Regions from separate parts of the Paraburkholderia sp. TE9906 genome, predicted to be linked through region 1. Evidence: predicted binding sites of a transcription regulator. Region 1 holds the regulator's gene; the other holds the start of a gene.
The links. Region 1 encodes FNR, which switches genes on or off when oxygen is low (the NO sensors DNR and NnrR bind a similar motif). Its sites were predicted from a motif close to TTGATNNNNATCAA; they were not measured.

Region 1 (7,273 bases):
ATTTGAGTCGCTTCAATGATAACGAAGGTTATTGACCGGCGCCCTTGGTGTTTCCGAACCTGAATTCGGGGATCGTGCGAAACGGGGGAGCTGCGTTGGACGGGAGATTGACGTGATTGACACCAGTATTTCGCTTTTGTCCCATGACTACACGCACCGGTTCTTGCGAGACCTGATGGGCCGTCACGGACTGATTGTCATCGGTGTGGGCAGGGCGGGCGAGCGGGGATTCCAGATGCTGTACCGGTTCTCCGACATCTGCGACAGCCTGGAAGACTGCGGGATCAATGTCATCTTCGTCTATCAGAAGGAATCGGCCCGCCATGTCCACGACACAACCTCGCTTTTCGGGGCGCGATACCGGCAGCGGCCCTGTCTGTTTCTGGACGACGACGGGAAGTTCTTTCGTGCTCCACTGCGTCCAAAATCGCTTAGGGCGGTTCATCTGGATCAGGATATGAAGCGACTCGGCACGGTCGACATTGCGGTGCGGGTTGACGAATGGGACCGGCAATTACGCGCTTTCCTTGCGCAGAGGGCCGCAAGTTCCATGCATTGAGTGCTGTGTGGCTATGTCCGGGCGTAGCGCGCCGCTGTGACGATTTACGTGCAAAGGGGAGTGGGTTGGTCGAGGCATTGATTCAGATAAATGGCCGGTGGGGGCTGAACGGGCACGAATCGGCGAGGCTTGCGGTGAGTGCTGCCCGCTTTGGGAGCGATATCGTCTGCATCGCGAACGGCCGGTCCGTTAACGCCAAGGACGTCATGTCTGTCATGTCCCTTCGGGTGAGGCGAGGTACGCTCGTACGCATCCTGATTACGGGGCCCGACGAAAGCGCCGCGATGGATGCCCTGTCGGCGGTTCTGCATGCGCAGGTGTCCTCCTGATCCGCTTCAGGCAGGGCACCCCACTCTACGCGCACTCGCCAACTGATCACGCCACGACTCGCCCCCGATCATGCTCAACATAGGAAAGAGAAATCCGAACAAGCCGTTGGTGATTGAAAACGACCAGGTGGTGTCGTTGTACTTCGACGCGCGTGGCGTTTAGAGCACGATGTTGCGGCACGATCCTTATGCGCTCGCACTGGGCCATACGCGGACCATGCTCGTGCCGATCTGATGACGGACGAACCTGACTTCCACCGCTACCTCTGCTCGCTCCGGGAAATTTTTGCCGGCGCGGTTGCGCTGGCGCGGTCGGAAGGTAGTGAGCACAACGTCACCGTTTTTGCGTGGAAAGGAGCGGGCGGACTTCCGTCATTCACAGCGATGCTCGATCGGGCGCGCGCGCTTCAGGCGCGGCACGCGGTCAGTCTCCACGCCACGGCCACGCGCATTGAATACGGCAAAAAATTGAACTGGAGCCGATATGGACGGATTGAGTGAAGTGGTCCGCTATCTGCAGACGGTTTCATCTCTATGGACCGGACGGTTCGAGCGGGTGTGCACGCGAGGAAGGAAGGCGACGGCAGAATGCGCAACGAGGGTGGCGCATTGATGGCGCGAGGATGACTCGGGAGCCGCCATGTATTATAATCAAATTAACATATCTGGACTCTGCCCGTCATGGAAACGAAAAGCGCTCGGCTCACGATTTTAATCGATCCTGTGAAGAAGGAAGCGTTCGAGAAACTGTGCGCAGCGCAGGACCTGACGCCCTCACAGGTGGTTCGGCAATTGATCCGCGATTACCTTGAGCAGCACGGCGTCAGCTACAAGACAAAGAGCGCCATTGGTGCGCGTCCGCGCCGCAAAACTGCCTGAACCAGGGCAGTTTTCAAGTCCCCACCCTAGTCCTTGAGAGTTGCTGCGCGTCGTTGCACGCGGGTGGCGGCTGCACAATTGCTGTCAGCTCTCGCCCGGCTCCGGATTCTGTTCAGATCTCCAATTCATGGCGAAGCTCGTGCCTTGCTTCAGTCGACGCGCGGTCGCGAGCAAGTTCAGCGGATGCGTCATTGCAAGTGTGCGTGCGCGTGTGAGTAGCGCATCCCGGGACGGAAGCTTTGGCGCACCTTTCCATGCAAACATCGTGTAGTTACAACTATCCTCTGCCATAAGAATGGAGAGCGAGTTACCGAACGCCGAACGCGCCTCTTCCAGATAATAGGGAATAAGCGGATCGTCCTCGACGAAATTGGCGACAAGCACTCCATCGTCCGCGAGCTGCGCGTGGCAAGCCGCGTAAAACGCTGCGTTACCCAACTGCACGGGCATGCCGTGTGCCAGAAAGCCATCCACCAGAATCACGTCAGGAGGCGCGTCGTCGCGCTTGACGTATTCCGCTCCGTCCGCACAGATCACCTCGAATCGCTCGTCATCCGGCGGAATATGGAATGTGTTGCGCAGCGCGATGACTGCCGGGTCGATTTCGATGGCCACGATCCGTGTGTGCGGAAGATGCCGGTAACAGAACTTGGCCAGCGACCCTCCACCCAGACCGATCATGGAAATTCTGCTGGGCGTGGGCTTCAGCAAAAGGAAGCCCATCATTGTCCGGGTATAGCCGAGCATCAGCTTGTGCGGATCGCGTCGGGACATGAAGCTCTGCGTGGCCAGTAGATCGAAGTGCAGCGACAGCGCATTGGCCGTTTCCAGCACAACGGGCGTACCGTCCGCGGGCGGCCCGGCAAGAAACTTCATATAGGCGTTGAAGGACGCGTGCGAGTGATCCATGCAGTTGCCTGGGCAGCGTGTATGTCTGGCTCTTCAGCCTCGTGATAATCGGGAGCGCCTTCGCTCCGCTTCCGCTCGGCCGGCAGCCATGTTGCATGGCTAACCTGATTTGCAGATTATGGTAATGATATTATCACATAAGTCATTTCGACCACCTCCCGCTGGGCGGCTAACGTGCGGTACATGTGCGCGTCACGCAAATTCCATGTGTTCAGGCGTCGCCCGAACATCGAGCGGTAATAGTTTTCCGCATTCACGACGACTTTGGCGTTTTGTTGTGCGAAGAACTGTGCGTCGAGTGCCGCGAGGCCATCTTGCGCGAGGTGGAGCAGCGCGTCGGTGCGCAGTGGCAGCAATTGCGCGACGACGCCTTCGCGCGCGTCAGGGCGGGCGCCAACTGCAGTGGCATAGCCATAGGCTTGAGGCTCGCGAACATGGTCGAGCGCAGCGTAACGCTCACGCGCCATCGCGGCCCGCTGGGGATCGAGCTGCTCCAGATAGCGGATCGCTGCATCTGCCGACTGGTGCATGCTGTACAGGTCGAGTCCATAAACACCGACTCGCTCTTCGGGCGGCAGTCCGGCGCTGTGTGCACGCAGCCAGACGATGAAGTCGCGCATTTCACGATTGCGCCACATCCACGTCGGAAAACGCCGGAAGTCGCCGAGCGTGGTATCCGCTCCGGCGTCGCCTTCGCCCTGCACGAACCAGTTGATGTCGGATTGCGGCGGACCTGTCACTCTCGCCTGCGACGCGGAGTGCCCAGTCCTGACGGTTCCTGCTGAAGGAATCGGGCACCGTCATGTGCCGCCGCGCCGGATCTTCGTTGCAAGCGACGACGTGCCCCATGTCATCGTAAATGAAGCCATTTCTTCCACCCGCGCCGGCGGAACGCGGTGTTGGGCCAGGAGGCGTGGGCTAAGGCGATATTTCGCGTCAACTTATTCTTTATTTGTCGCCCTCACACAGCGAAACCCCGCATACACGTACTGATAATGCGCTTGAAACCAGTTGCGGAAAGCGGGCCGCAGCATGCACTGCGCGGTGCGTGCCGAGCCGCCTTTGAGCACGTAATGCTGCCCATCGAAGAAATTGGCCGAGTAACCCAGATAGAACGGAAACGCTTCGAAGCCCGGCAGCGCATCGAATACCGTCGAAGTCCATTCCCAGCCATTGCCGAACTGACCTTCGACGCCAAACGTGCTGACGTTCTGCGGATACGCATCAACCGGCTTCGGGTCCCAACTGCGGAAATCGAAGTTGCCTGACCCGGCGTGCGGCACACCTTGCGCCGCACGTTGCCATTGCGCTTCGGTGGGCAGCGACTTGCCGGCCCAGCGCGCGTAAGCGCTGGCTTCGGCGTGGCTCACATAGGCGGGCCAGTCGAGCGGCAGCGGCACTTCGTCGAACATCGTGCGTAGCATCCATTCACTCGCGTTGCCGCCTGTTTCGCCGCTCGCCTCGCGTCGCGACCAGCAGGCCGGGTGCTCGATGTGCTCGGCTTCCTTCCATGCCCAATCTTTCTCCGACCACCATTCGGATTCGCGATAGCCGCCGGCCTCGATGAACTCGCCAAACGCGCTGTTCGTCACCATGTACCGGTCTATCTCGAAGGCGGGCACGTCCACGCGTAATTCGCCGAACTCGTTGTCCCAACCGAACTGGCCGGCGTCGCGCGGCATGCCGAGCACCGCCGACCCGGCCGGCACCCGGACCATCGACGCCAACGCGTCCGGGCGTTCGGGATGCGTGACCACGGACTCGCGCAGTTCGGTGACCTTTTGTGCAAGCGGCAACTGATGGAGCATGTACGCGAGCGTTTCGGCATGCATCAGCCGATGCTCGATCGCGACGTTCAGCAACTGCCGGCAGGTGTCGGCTTGCGCGCCGTCGCGGCCGAACCTGGCGGCGTCCGCGAGACCGGCGAGCGCGTCGTCGATCTGCCTGCGCGCACGCGCGACATACGCGCGTACGGCGTCGAGCGACGGCCAGTCGCCGGGTTGATCGGTCGGAAAGCCGCCGTCGACCGGATCGATGCCGAAAGCAAAGAGCTGGTCGAGTTCCGGGGCGAACGCGGGCAGGTCGCATACACGCCGATCGAAGAGATTGCGATCGAACGCTTCCAGATGGCCGATGTAAAACACGATCCGGTGGCGTTCACGGATCGGCCGTTCATACAGAAATTCGGGTTTGACGATGGCAAACAATGCGTCAGTGACCTGACGCGCGTCGATCAGACGCTGGACGAGCGGGTGACGTGGGGCGGGGTCGCGATTCATTTCGCCGGGTCTCCTTGCGGGGGAGGGACTAAAGACTGTACCCGGTCGCAGGAGCCATGCCAAGGCGAAAGCGCGCCGAACGAGCGTAGGCGGGCGCCGGCCAGCCCCGGCAAACGGCTCAGACCTGGCGCAGTCCGGCCAGATCGACGATGCGGATGTGCTTCCCCTGTGTGTCGATCAGGCCGCGCTTTTGAAATCTTGACAAGGTGCGGCTCACGGTTTCGAGCGTCATGCCGAGGTAGCTGCCCATGTCCTCTCGCGTCATGCGCAGGTTGAATTCCGCCGACGAATAGCCGCGTTGCGCATTGCGCTCCGACACGTCCAGCAAGAAGGCGGCGACGCGTTCGTCCGCGGACAGTGAGCCGAGCATCATCATCTGCGTGGCTTCGCGAACGATTTGCGCGCCCAGCAGTTTGTGCATGCGCTCCTGCATCGAACTGATTTCGCGGCACAGGCGTTTGAGCGCGCTGTAGGGGACGATGCAAACGGTGCTGTCCTCGAGCGCGACGGCGCTGCACGCGTGGACGTCTTCGCTGATGCCGTCTAGCCCGAGCGCCTCGCCGGCGAGCCGCAGGCCGGTGACCTGCTCGCGGCCGTCGCGGTGCGCCATCACGGTTTTCATCGACCCGGAACGGACGGCGTAGACGTTGTCGAAACGGTCGCCGCTGCGATAGAGCGCTTCACCGCGCTGCACCGGGCGCGCAGAGCAGATGAGCGTTTCCAGTTTCGCGAGTTCCTCGGCGGACAGGCCTTGAGGCATGCAGAGTTGCCGCATCGAACAACTCGAACAGCGGGCGGCGGTGCGCGCGGTCGCCCGCACCGGTGCAGCCCGGCGGCCGCTGCGCGCCGGCAACGAACTTGCGGAGGGGCCGTCGATGCCGGTGGAGTGCGTTATAGCGGAAGGAGTGAGCATGTTCTGCAGCCGATTGTCAGAGTAGTGGCGATTGTCCCACCCACCCTGGACGCGATTTGGCGGCAAAGTGACGCGTTCAGTCGGTGAGGCATCTTGAGCGTTGTGGCACGGTCGTGGGTGGCTGGACTGCCAGGTATTTCCTGAGCGCTTCCATCGGTGCGGGGCCCACGAATGAGCCGCCATTGCGCGACGCCGTTCCACACATGGCAAACGGCGGTCGCGCGAAGCGCTGTTATTGGGCGGCGGCTTCCTTGTCCTGGCCCGCGGCGGACGGAATCAGCAACACGGGGATGGTCGCCTGGCGCACGCAACGCTCGGCGACGCTGCCGAGAATCAGCCGTTGAAAACCGCGCCGGCCATGTGTGCCCATTACCAGCAGGTCGGCGTCGAATTCGGCGGCGGCCTTCAGCACGATGTCCGAAACATCGCCGAGCGACGATGCTTCGCTGACGGCCGGGTCCCCCTTGACGCCTTGTTCGGCCATCGTCTGCGCGAATTCCGCGCGCAACTCCCTGCCTTCTTCGATCAACCGGTTGCGCAGGATCGACGGGTCGTAGCCGGGCGCTTCGAAGTACATGGGCGTGTTTTCGACAACGTAGAAAGGCCGCAGAACGGCGCCGTTGGATTTGGCGAGCGCGAGGGCTGCCTCGAATGCACGGCGGGAAGTGTTGCTGCCGTCGACCGCTACCAGGATGCGTGTGTACATGGCGACTCCGCGTCTGAAAAATCCGTATGCCGTAGCCGTTCTCACGGCCCGGCTCCTTGGTCTTTTATACCAACGAAGCTTAGATGATGGCCGAAAAAGATGCACTCAACCGGGATGTAAATCAAACTCTTATCAAATTCATGGGTCCGGTGTCCTTGTCGCCAAGCTTGATAGCGCGCGGGGCGGCGCCCCGCTGCTCGATTCAGGGCGCATATTTCCGTAAGGAACGGCCAAAGTTGGCCTTACAATTAAATGATATTCAGACAAGCTGTTTCAGCCCGCCGATGAACGAGCGCAAAACCACGGGCCTGCCCGAGAAGATCTACGGCGACATCCTCAATCGCATTCTCGAAGGCGAGTACAAGGAAGGTGAGCGCTTGCCAACCGAGCACGCGCTGGCCGAACGTTTTGCGACCTCGCGGCCGACCGTGCGCGAAGCACTGGCGCGTCTGCGGGCGGACGGCATCATCATGACGCGGCACGGGTCGGGTACCACGGTCGCGCGGCGGCCCGATCCGGACGTGCGCCGTTTCGCGCCGCTCGAAACGCTGTCCGATATTCGCCGATGCTACGAATTTCGCATCGTGACCGAAGCCGGCGCGGCCGCGCAGGCGGCGCTCAAAGCCGATGCCGACGACATCGCCGCGATTCAGCACGCCTGGGACGAACTGGAGCGCATCATCGAAACCCGCGGGATCG
Region 2 (7,273 bases), on a different contig from region 1:
CCCGCTTCCGATCACCGGGCCCGTGCTGGTCACCTGGGCGATCATGGCTGTCGTCGCTGTCGCGGCGATCCTGCTGCGCCGAAGTCTCACGCTCGCGCCTGGTAAATGGCAAACCGCGCTCGAGCTGCTCGTCGACACGACCGACCAGCAGATTCGCGACACAATGCAAGCGGAGGCCGCGCCCTATCGCGCGCTGATCGGCTCGCTGTTTGTCTTCGTATTGATTGCAAACTGGTGCGCCCTGATACCAGGCGTTACGCCACCCACCGCTCACCTCGAAACCGACGCCGCGCTCGCGTTGATCGTGCTGGGCGCTACTGTCTTCTACGGCATTCGCAGCCGGGGTGCCACGGGCTATCTCGCGTCGTTCGCCCAGCCGAGCTGGGTGATGATTCCGCTGAATGTCGTCGAGCAGATCACACGGACGTTCTCACTGGTCGTGCGTCTGTTCGGCAACGTCATGAGCGGGGTATTCGTGATCGGCATCCTGCTGTCGCTCGCGGGCCTGCTCGTGCCGATTCCGCTGATGGCGCTCGATCTGCTGACGGGCGCCGTGCAGGCCTACATCTTCGCTGTTCTCGCGATGGTCTTCATCGGCGCCGCGATCGGCGATCCCCACCATGCCGGCGTCAAAAAGGGCCAAGCCTCATGAATAATCTCGTCGAAATCGTCAGTATCGCTGCGGCCGCGCTTGCGGTCTCGTTTGGCGCGATCGGGCCCGCACTCGCCGAAGGCCGCGCGGTCGCCGCGGCGATGGATGCGATCGCGCGTCAGCCGGATTCGGCAGGCACTGTCTCGCGCACGCTCTTCGTCGGACTGGCCATGATCGAGACGATGGCGATCTATTGCCTCGTGATCGCCTTGCTGTTGCTGTTTGCCAATCCGTTTGCGAAATAGGCGGACGCCATGCGGATCGACTGGTGGACGCTCGCGCTGCAGACAATCAATGCGTTGGTGTTGATCTGGCTGCTCGCGCACTTTCTGTTCCGTCCGGTGGCGGGCATCATCGCGGATCGGCAGAAAGTGGCTCGGGCCCTGATCGCCGATGCCGAGGCGGCAAAGCTCGCGGCCGTGCAAGAGCGCGACGCGGCAGCCCGCGAAACCCAGCAGCTTCTTGCTGAGCGCGGCGAAGCGTTGAAGGCGGTCGCCGTCGAGGCGGCAGCACAAAGGCAGGCGCTTTTGCGCGTTGCGCAAGGCGACGCGGACGCGGTGCGCGCGGCGTCCGCCAGCCAGGCCGCAAGTGCGCGCATCGACCAGGACAAACTCGCGGCCGAACGGGCTTGCCTGCTTGCCGTCGATATCGCCGCGAGGCTGCTCGACCGGCTGCCTGGAAACGCACGCGTGAACGGCTTCATCGACGGGATCGCCGCGGGCGTCGCACAACTCCCGGAGCCTGCTCGGGCGGCGCTGGGCGCTGACGGCGCGGCGCCGGTCCTGGCCGCGCCGCGAGCGTTGAGCCCACAGGAACAGGAACGCTGCCGCACGATGCTGACGACGTGCCTGAAGCGGGATGTGTCCGTCAACTTCGAAGTGGATCCGCAACTGATTGCCGGCCTCGAACTGCGATCGCCGCACGCGCTGGTGCGCAACAGCTTCGGTGCGGAACTCGCCCGGATCAAGGAGGCGCTGCTCCATGACGGCCATGCTTCCGGCTGACTCAGCTGACGACGTCTGGCTCGCCGCGCGGCGCGAGACGCTGTCCCGCACGGCGGGCGCACCTTATGCCGACACGCGGGGCCGGGTGGAACGCGTCGGAGACGGTATCGCGTTCGTCTCGGGACTGGCCGACGCGGCGCTCAACGAGCTGCTGCGCTTCGAAAGCGGCGCGAGCGGCTTCGTGCACACCCTGGAAGCCGACCTCATGAGCGTGGTGCTGCTGGACGACGACGCCACGGTCGAAGCCGGCGCATCGGTCACGCGCACCGGCGCGGTGATCGAGGTGCCGGTCGGCGAGGGCCTGCTCGGCCGCGTGATCGATCCGCTCGGCCGGCCGCTCGATCGCGACGAACCGGTCTCCGAGGCGACGCGCATGCCGGTGGAAAGAGCGGCGCCGCCCATCGTCGCACGCGATCTGGTCAGCGAGCCTGTCGAAACCGGCGTGCTGATCGTCGACGCACTTTTTGCCATCGGTCGCGGACAACGGGAACTGATCATCGGCGATCGGGCAACGGGCAAGACCGCATTGGCTCTCGATGCCATCGTCAACCAGAAGCACACTGACATGATCTGTGTCTATGTCGCAATCGGGCAGCGCTCGACTGCCGTGCAACGGGCGATCGACGCCGTGCGCCGCTATGGCGCCCCCGAGCGGTGCGTGTTCGTGGTGGCGGCTGCAGCTTCGGCGGCCGGACTCCAATGGATCGCGCCGTTCGCAGGGGTCACGATCGCCGAATACTTTCGCGACCGGGGGCAGCACGCGCTGGTCGTCATCGACGACCTCACCAAACACGCCGCGACCCACCGCGAGTTGGCGCTGCTGACGCGGGAGCCGCCCGGTCGCGAAGCGTATCCCGGCGACATCTTCTATGTTCACGCGCGTTTGCTGGAGCGCGCGGCGAAACTGTCGGCGAAGCTGGGAGGCGGTTCGTTGACTGCACTGCCGATTGCCGAAACCGACATGGGCAATCTGTCGGCGTATATCCCGACCAATCTGATTTCGATCACGGACGGCCAGATCGTGCTGGACGCCGCGCTATTCGCGGCCAATCAGCGCCCAGCCGTGGATGTCGGACTGAGTGTAAGCCGCGTCGGGGGCAAGGCGCAGCATCCGGCCCTGCGCAGCGTGTCAGGCCGTTTGCGGCTCGACTACGCACAATTTCTCGAACTGGAAATGTTCAGCCGCTTCGGCGGCCTCACGGATGTGCACGTCGCCGGCAAGATCGCCCGCGGAGAGCGTATCCGGGCATTGATCGCGCAACCGCGGTTCAGCGCACTGCGCACTGTCAACGAAATCGCACTGCTTGCGGCACTGGAGGAGGGCGTGTTCGACGCCGTGCCACCGGCTATCGCGGCCCAGGCTCGCACCCAGCTCGCCGGCCAACAGGCGGACGGGCGCAGCGAAGCCGTCGGTGCGAACGCGGCGTTCGACTCCGATGCCCAGATGGCGCTCGTCACCGAGGTACGCGCGACGGTGCAGCAGCTGTCCCTGGAAGCGACGGATGACCCCGCCCGCAAGGGGAACGAACCATGAGCGGCAAACTCGCCGAGATCGAAATGCGCAGCGCCACCGCGCGCCAGCTGGACGCCGTGATCGGTGCGATGCGCGGCATTGCGGCAGCCCGCTCACGCGAAGCGCAACGGCGGCTGCCCGGCATCCGTTCATCGGCCGCGACGGTGGGGGCCGCGATCGGCGCTGTCCTCTCGCATGGCCGAGGCGAGGATGCGTCCACGACCGCGCCGGATCACGGTGCCCGGATCGTGATCGCGCTGTGCTCGGAGCAGGGCTTTGTCGGCTCGTTCAACGAGCGCATTCTCGACTATGCGCGAAGCTGTCTCGAGCGCACGCCGTGCGAACTTCTGCTCGTCGGCACGCGCGGCGAGATGGTGGCCAACGAACGTCGTCTCCCGTTCGTCTGGCGTTCACCTTCGGCTTCCCATGCCGATGACGTCTCGCCGCTGGCGAGCCGCATCACGGATGCGCTGTACGCTCGGCTGGCAAATCGTGCGGCACACCACGTTTCAGTCGTGCATGCGGTCCCCTGCGTTGCATCCTCGAATGAGCTGGTCGAGCACAGCCTGATTCCATTTGATTTCTCGCGTTTTCAGGCGGTCGATCACGCGCAGCCGCCCTTGCTCAACTTGCCCGCCGACAATCTGCTTACGGGGCTGGTGGAAGCTTATGTGTTCGTCGAAATTTGCGAGGCGCTCATGCTCTCGTTCGCAGCGGAAAATGAAGCAAGGGTACGCGCGATGCTGGCCGCGCGAGCGAATGTGAGGGACACGCTCGACGAACTGACGCAAAGCTATCGCCGCGTCCGTCAGGACGAAATCACCGCCGATATCGCGGAACTGGCGACAGCGGGTATGCAGGCGATCTAGTGTGAGGGCGGCGGGCATGGGAACCGGGACGCGTCGGGAGTGGACAATCAGCAAAGCTGTCGCGTCGGCCGTCTTGTTGCTCATCGCCGTCGTTTTCCTCGGCGGCTGCCTGCCTCGCTGCGCACCGCTGGACGACGCCGAGGCGAGCGCCGCGCTGCGGGACGTTCTTCAGCAATATCAGAAGCGCGGCGAGCTCGCGAAAGATCTGATCGTGCTGGTGCACCCGCCCGGGCATTCAAGCGATACGCCCAACGCGGAAGTAGCGGCTGCGCAAGCGAGTCTCGACCGTATGGTGGCTACTCGGCAAGCGCGCCCCGACCAGATCGAGTTCGAGCGGTTCAAGGTTGCGCAACGGCAACTGGGCGATGCGATATCACGTCTTCTGATCGAATCGGGCAATGACCGGCGTCTTCGTCAGGATTCACGCTTCCGATCGCTGCGCAGGCAGCTTGCCGCGGCGGACAGGCGAATCGCCACGGCGCAAAAGGCATACGACGAGGCCGCCGACCGCTATAACGCGAGCCTCGCTGTGTTCCCGCACGACGTCGAAGCGCACCTTCTGGCGTTGCATGCGCTGCCTAAGTTCGATGTGCTCGACAGAACCGCGAAGCGGCCGCCGCGCACCGATTTCGGTACGCTGCGCGGCTCGATGCAAGTTTGAGAAAGGATCAGTTCATTGTGGGCGGAGGCGAGCATCGGTCGTTGAACTCGACTAGCCATTAGTCCGGCGTAAGCCCCGAGTTTCGCCGGCTCGCAACGCGATTGCTTGATTCAGGTCACGCGCCCGGAATCATTTGCGCCGATGATCCAGTTACCTGTCGCGACAGCAGTATCAAGAAGTCGAGTGGGTTTGCCGCGACCGAAATGAGGAGCGGTTCATGTATCAGAAAATCGTCGTGGCTCTGGATGGCAGCGATTCGTCCAGATGGGCGCTTTATGAAGCGCTCGAGTTCGCTCAGCTCACACAGGCGCGGCTTCATGCGGTTTATATCGTTCATCCGTGGTGCCTGTCCCGATACGCGGGTTATTTCGACGCGGAGCAGCTTCGTAAAGTGCTCCGTGAAGACGGCCGCATTGCTCTGGATGAAGCGCGCCGGGCCATGGCCGGGCGTGGCGTACGCGGCGACACCGAAATCGAAGAGACGGAGAATGCCGCGGATGACGTCCCTCACTGTCTGGGCCGTTGCGTTCAACGTGAGGGAGCCGGACTGGTGGTGATGGGCACGCAGGGCCGGGACGGCGTGGGGCGGCTATTACTGGGCAGCGTCGCGGAAACGTTCTTGCGGCGTGCGGACGTTCCGGTGCTTCTGGTCAGGTGCCCGCAGGATCAGGACGGGATTCCGTCGGGGCTGTAAGCCACCGTCATCTTGACGTACGTCAAGTCATCAAGCGTCGCCGCGAAGAGAATGAACTATCGATGTCCACGGCGCCGTCTGAAGCGCCCCTGGAGACTGGATCATGAACACGACGAGCACTGCCGCTATCGCCCCCCGCGCAATCAAACGGATACTCATCGCAGTCGACTCTTCACCGGAGTCGGCACGCGCCGCGGCCTACGTGCGTCACCTGACGCTGCCGGGGGCCAGGATCCGTGTGATGAGCGTCGCCGAAAATCCCCGTGCCATCTTGCCACTTGGATCGATGACCAATGCCGAACTGCAGCTTGCGCGTGCCGAGTTGGCTAACGATGCAGCCGAGGCCGTCGCGCGGGCCAGGAAGATATTCACGGATGCTGGAACCGACGTGGAGTCGGGCGTCGTGGAAATCTCGAAGCAGGGCGGCTACACCGCCAATGCATTGATCGATGCCGCGGCTGACTGGAAGGCGGATCTGCTCGTCGTGGGTGCGCGTCAGCATCATGGCTTGCTGCGCTGGGTCGAAGGCACCGTATCGGAATTCGTCACCGCTCAGACGCCGTGTTCGATTCTCATCGTGCCGGCGAGCTACGACGCGCCGATCGAGGCATCGCCGGGGCGAATACTGTTCGCGCTCGACGGCAGTAAGGCCTCGCTCGACGCATTGCATTTCGGACTGCAGATAGCGACGCCCGAGTCCCGCCTTCGTGCGCTTTATGTGGTCGACCAGGCCGTCCGGCTGACCGATATCGTGCCGATCCACGTTCTCGAGGACGCGTTCATCGAGGAAGGCAAGGTGATTCTCGAGGCGGCTGCGAGAGTCTTCGAAGACTTGCCCAATGCCGCCGAGACCGCGCTCGTCAAGACGGAGCCTGTGAGCGACGACGTGGCGCATGCGATCGTCCGCGACGCCGGACAATGGCGCGCCGACCTGATAGTCGTCGGCACTCACGGACGACGCGGCATCGCGCGCTGGTTCCTCGGCAGCGTCGCCAGCCGCACCGCGCGCCTCGCTCGCACGCCGTTGCTGCTGGCGCGGCCAGCACCCGAGGCTTGAAACGGGCGACAGACATTCAGGTCGATACGCCGAACGAATCCAGTTGCGGGCTGCCCGCGACCGGATCGTCTCAGCCGCTCACGAACCGGGAAGGCCTTTCCGACATGCAAATCGTCAATTCGCGCCTGCTTCGAATCGGTCTCGCATTCGCGCTCGTTGCCGTGAACGCCGTGGCATCCGCGCAATCGTTGCCTGAGGCTGTGAGCCGCGATGGCGTGCTCTACATGACCGGCGGAATCGGCGCCGATGAGGCTAAAACATTTCTCGCGCTCGCGCCTCGTTACAGTCTGCGCATGATGTTTTCCGCTGCCTCCGGCAACTACCTCTCCGATGTCGACGTGACGATCGCCAATGCGGCGGGGCACGCCATTCTCGACACGCGCACGGAAGGGCCGTTCCTGTTCGTGATGCTGCCGGCCGGGCGCTATCGTATCGCCGCGCATGCCGGACGCGCGGAAATGACGAGGACGGTGGACGTTCCGCGCCGTGGCGGCGTGGACCTGCACATCGTCTTGCAGGCGCGCACCGGCGATGCGCAACCGGACTGCGCGACGTGTCGCGCGGCGAAGCGCGCTCAGGGCCAACCCTGATCATGCGGACGCCGGGTCCCGCGTGCGCGGAGCCTGCCGCCTCGGCGCAGGGGCTGACCCACGCTGAGGTGAAGGCGTTGCAGGCGTTGCACGGCCGCAATGTGACCGCGCGCGACAATCCGCACCTCTGGTGGAGCACTGTTCGCGACGCACTCACGGAGCCCATGTTCCTGCTGCTGCTCAGTGCGAGCGGCCTGTATGGTCTCGTCGGCGAGATGGCGGAGGCATTGACG

Region 2: a site for FNR is predicted at 4,805-4,818, ahead of ACZ9H4_RS24405 (universal stress protein). Genes of this name have one in related genera too.

What each region holds. Positions count from the first base shown of each region.
Region 1 covers NZ_JBWCCT010000001.1:466,474-473,746, reverse strand. Annotated here, with positions in the region: gene ACZ9H4_RS02150 (hypothetical protein) at 113-559, shown strand; gene ACZ9H4_RS02145 (HPr family phosphocarrier protein) at 625-888, shown strand; gene ACZ9H4_RS02140 (class I SAM-dependent methyltransferase) at 1,123-1,389, shown strand; gene ACZ9H4_RS02135 (ribbon-helix-helix protein, CopG family) at 1,570-1,767, shown strand; gene ACZ9H4_RS02130 (fused MFS/spermidine synthase) at 1,852-2,676, opposite strand; gene ACZ9H4_RS02125 (erythromycin esterase family protein) at 2,793-3,380, opposite strand; gene ACZ9H4_RS02120 (SUMF1/EgtB/PvdO family nonheme iron enzyme) at 3,618-4,955, opposite strand; gene fnr (fumarate/nitrate reduction transcriptional regulator Fnr) at 5,074-5,868, opposite strand; gene ACZ9H4_RS02110 (universal stress protein) at 6,101-6,574, opposite strand; gene ACZ9H4_RS02105 (FadR/GntR family transcriptional regulator) at 6,859-7,273, shown strand, end outside.
Region 2 covers NZ_JBWCCT010000009.1:102,352-109,624, reverse strand. Annotated here, with positions in the region: gene ACZ9H4_RS24435 (F0F1 ATP synthase subunit A) at 1-652, shown strand, start outside; gene ACZ9H4_RS24430 (F0F1 ATP synthase subunit C) at 649-897, shown strand; gene ACZ9H4_RS24425 (F0F1 ATP synthase subunit B) at 907-1,656, shown strand; gene ACZ9H4_RS24420 (F0F1 ATP synthase subunit alpha) at 1,634-3,190, shown strand; gene ACZ9H4_RS24415 (F0F1 ATP synthase subunit gamma) at 3,187-4,038, shown strand; gene ACZ9H4_RS24410 (LemA family protein) at 4,112-4,699, shown strand; gene ACZ9H4_RS24405 (universal stress protein) at 4,917-5,393, shown strand; gene ACZ9H4_RS24400 (universal stress protein) at 5,497-6,450, shown strand; gene ACZ9H4_RS24395 (carboxypeptidase-like regulatory domain-containing protein) at 6,447-7,040, shown strand; gene ACZ9H4_RS24390 (cation-translocating P-type ATPase) at 7,043-7,273, shown strand, end outside.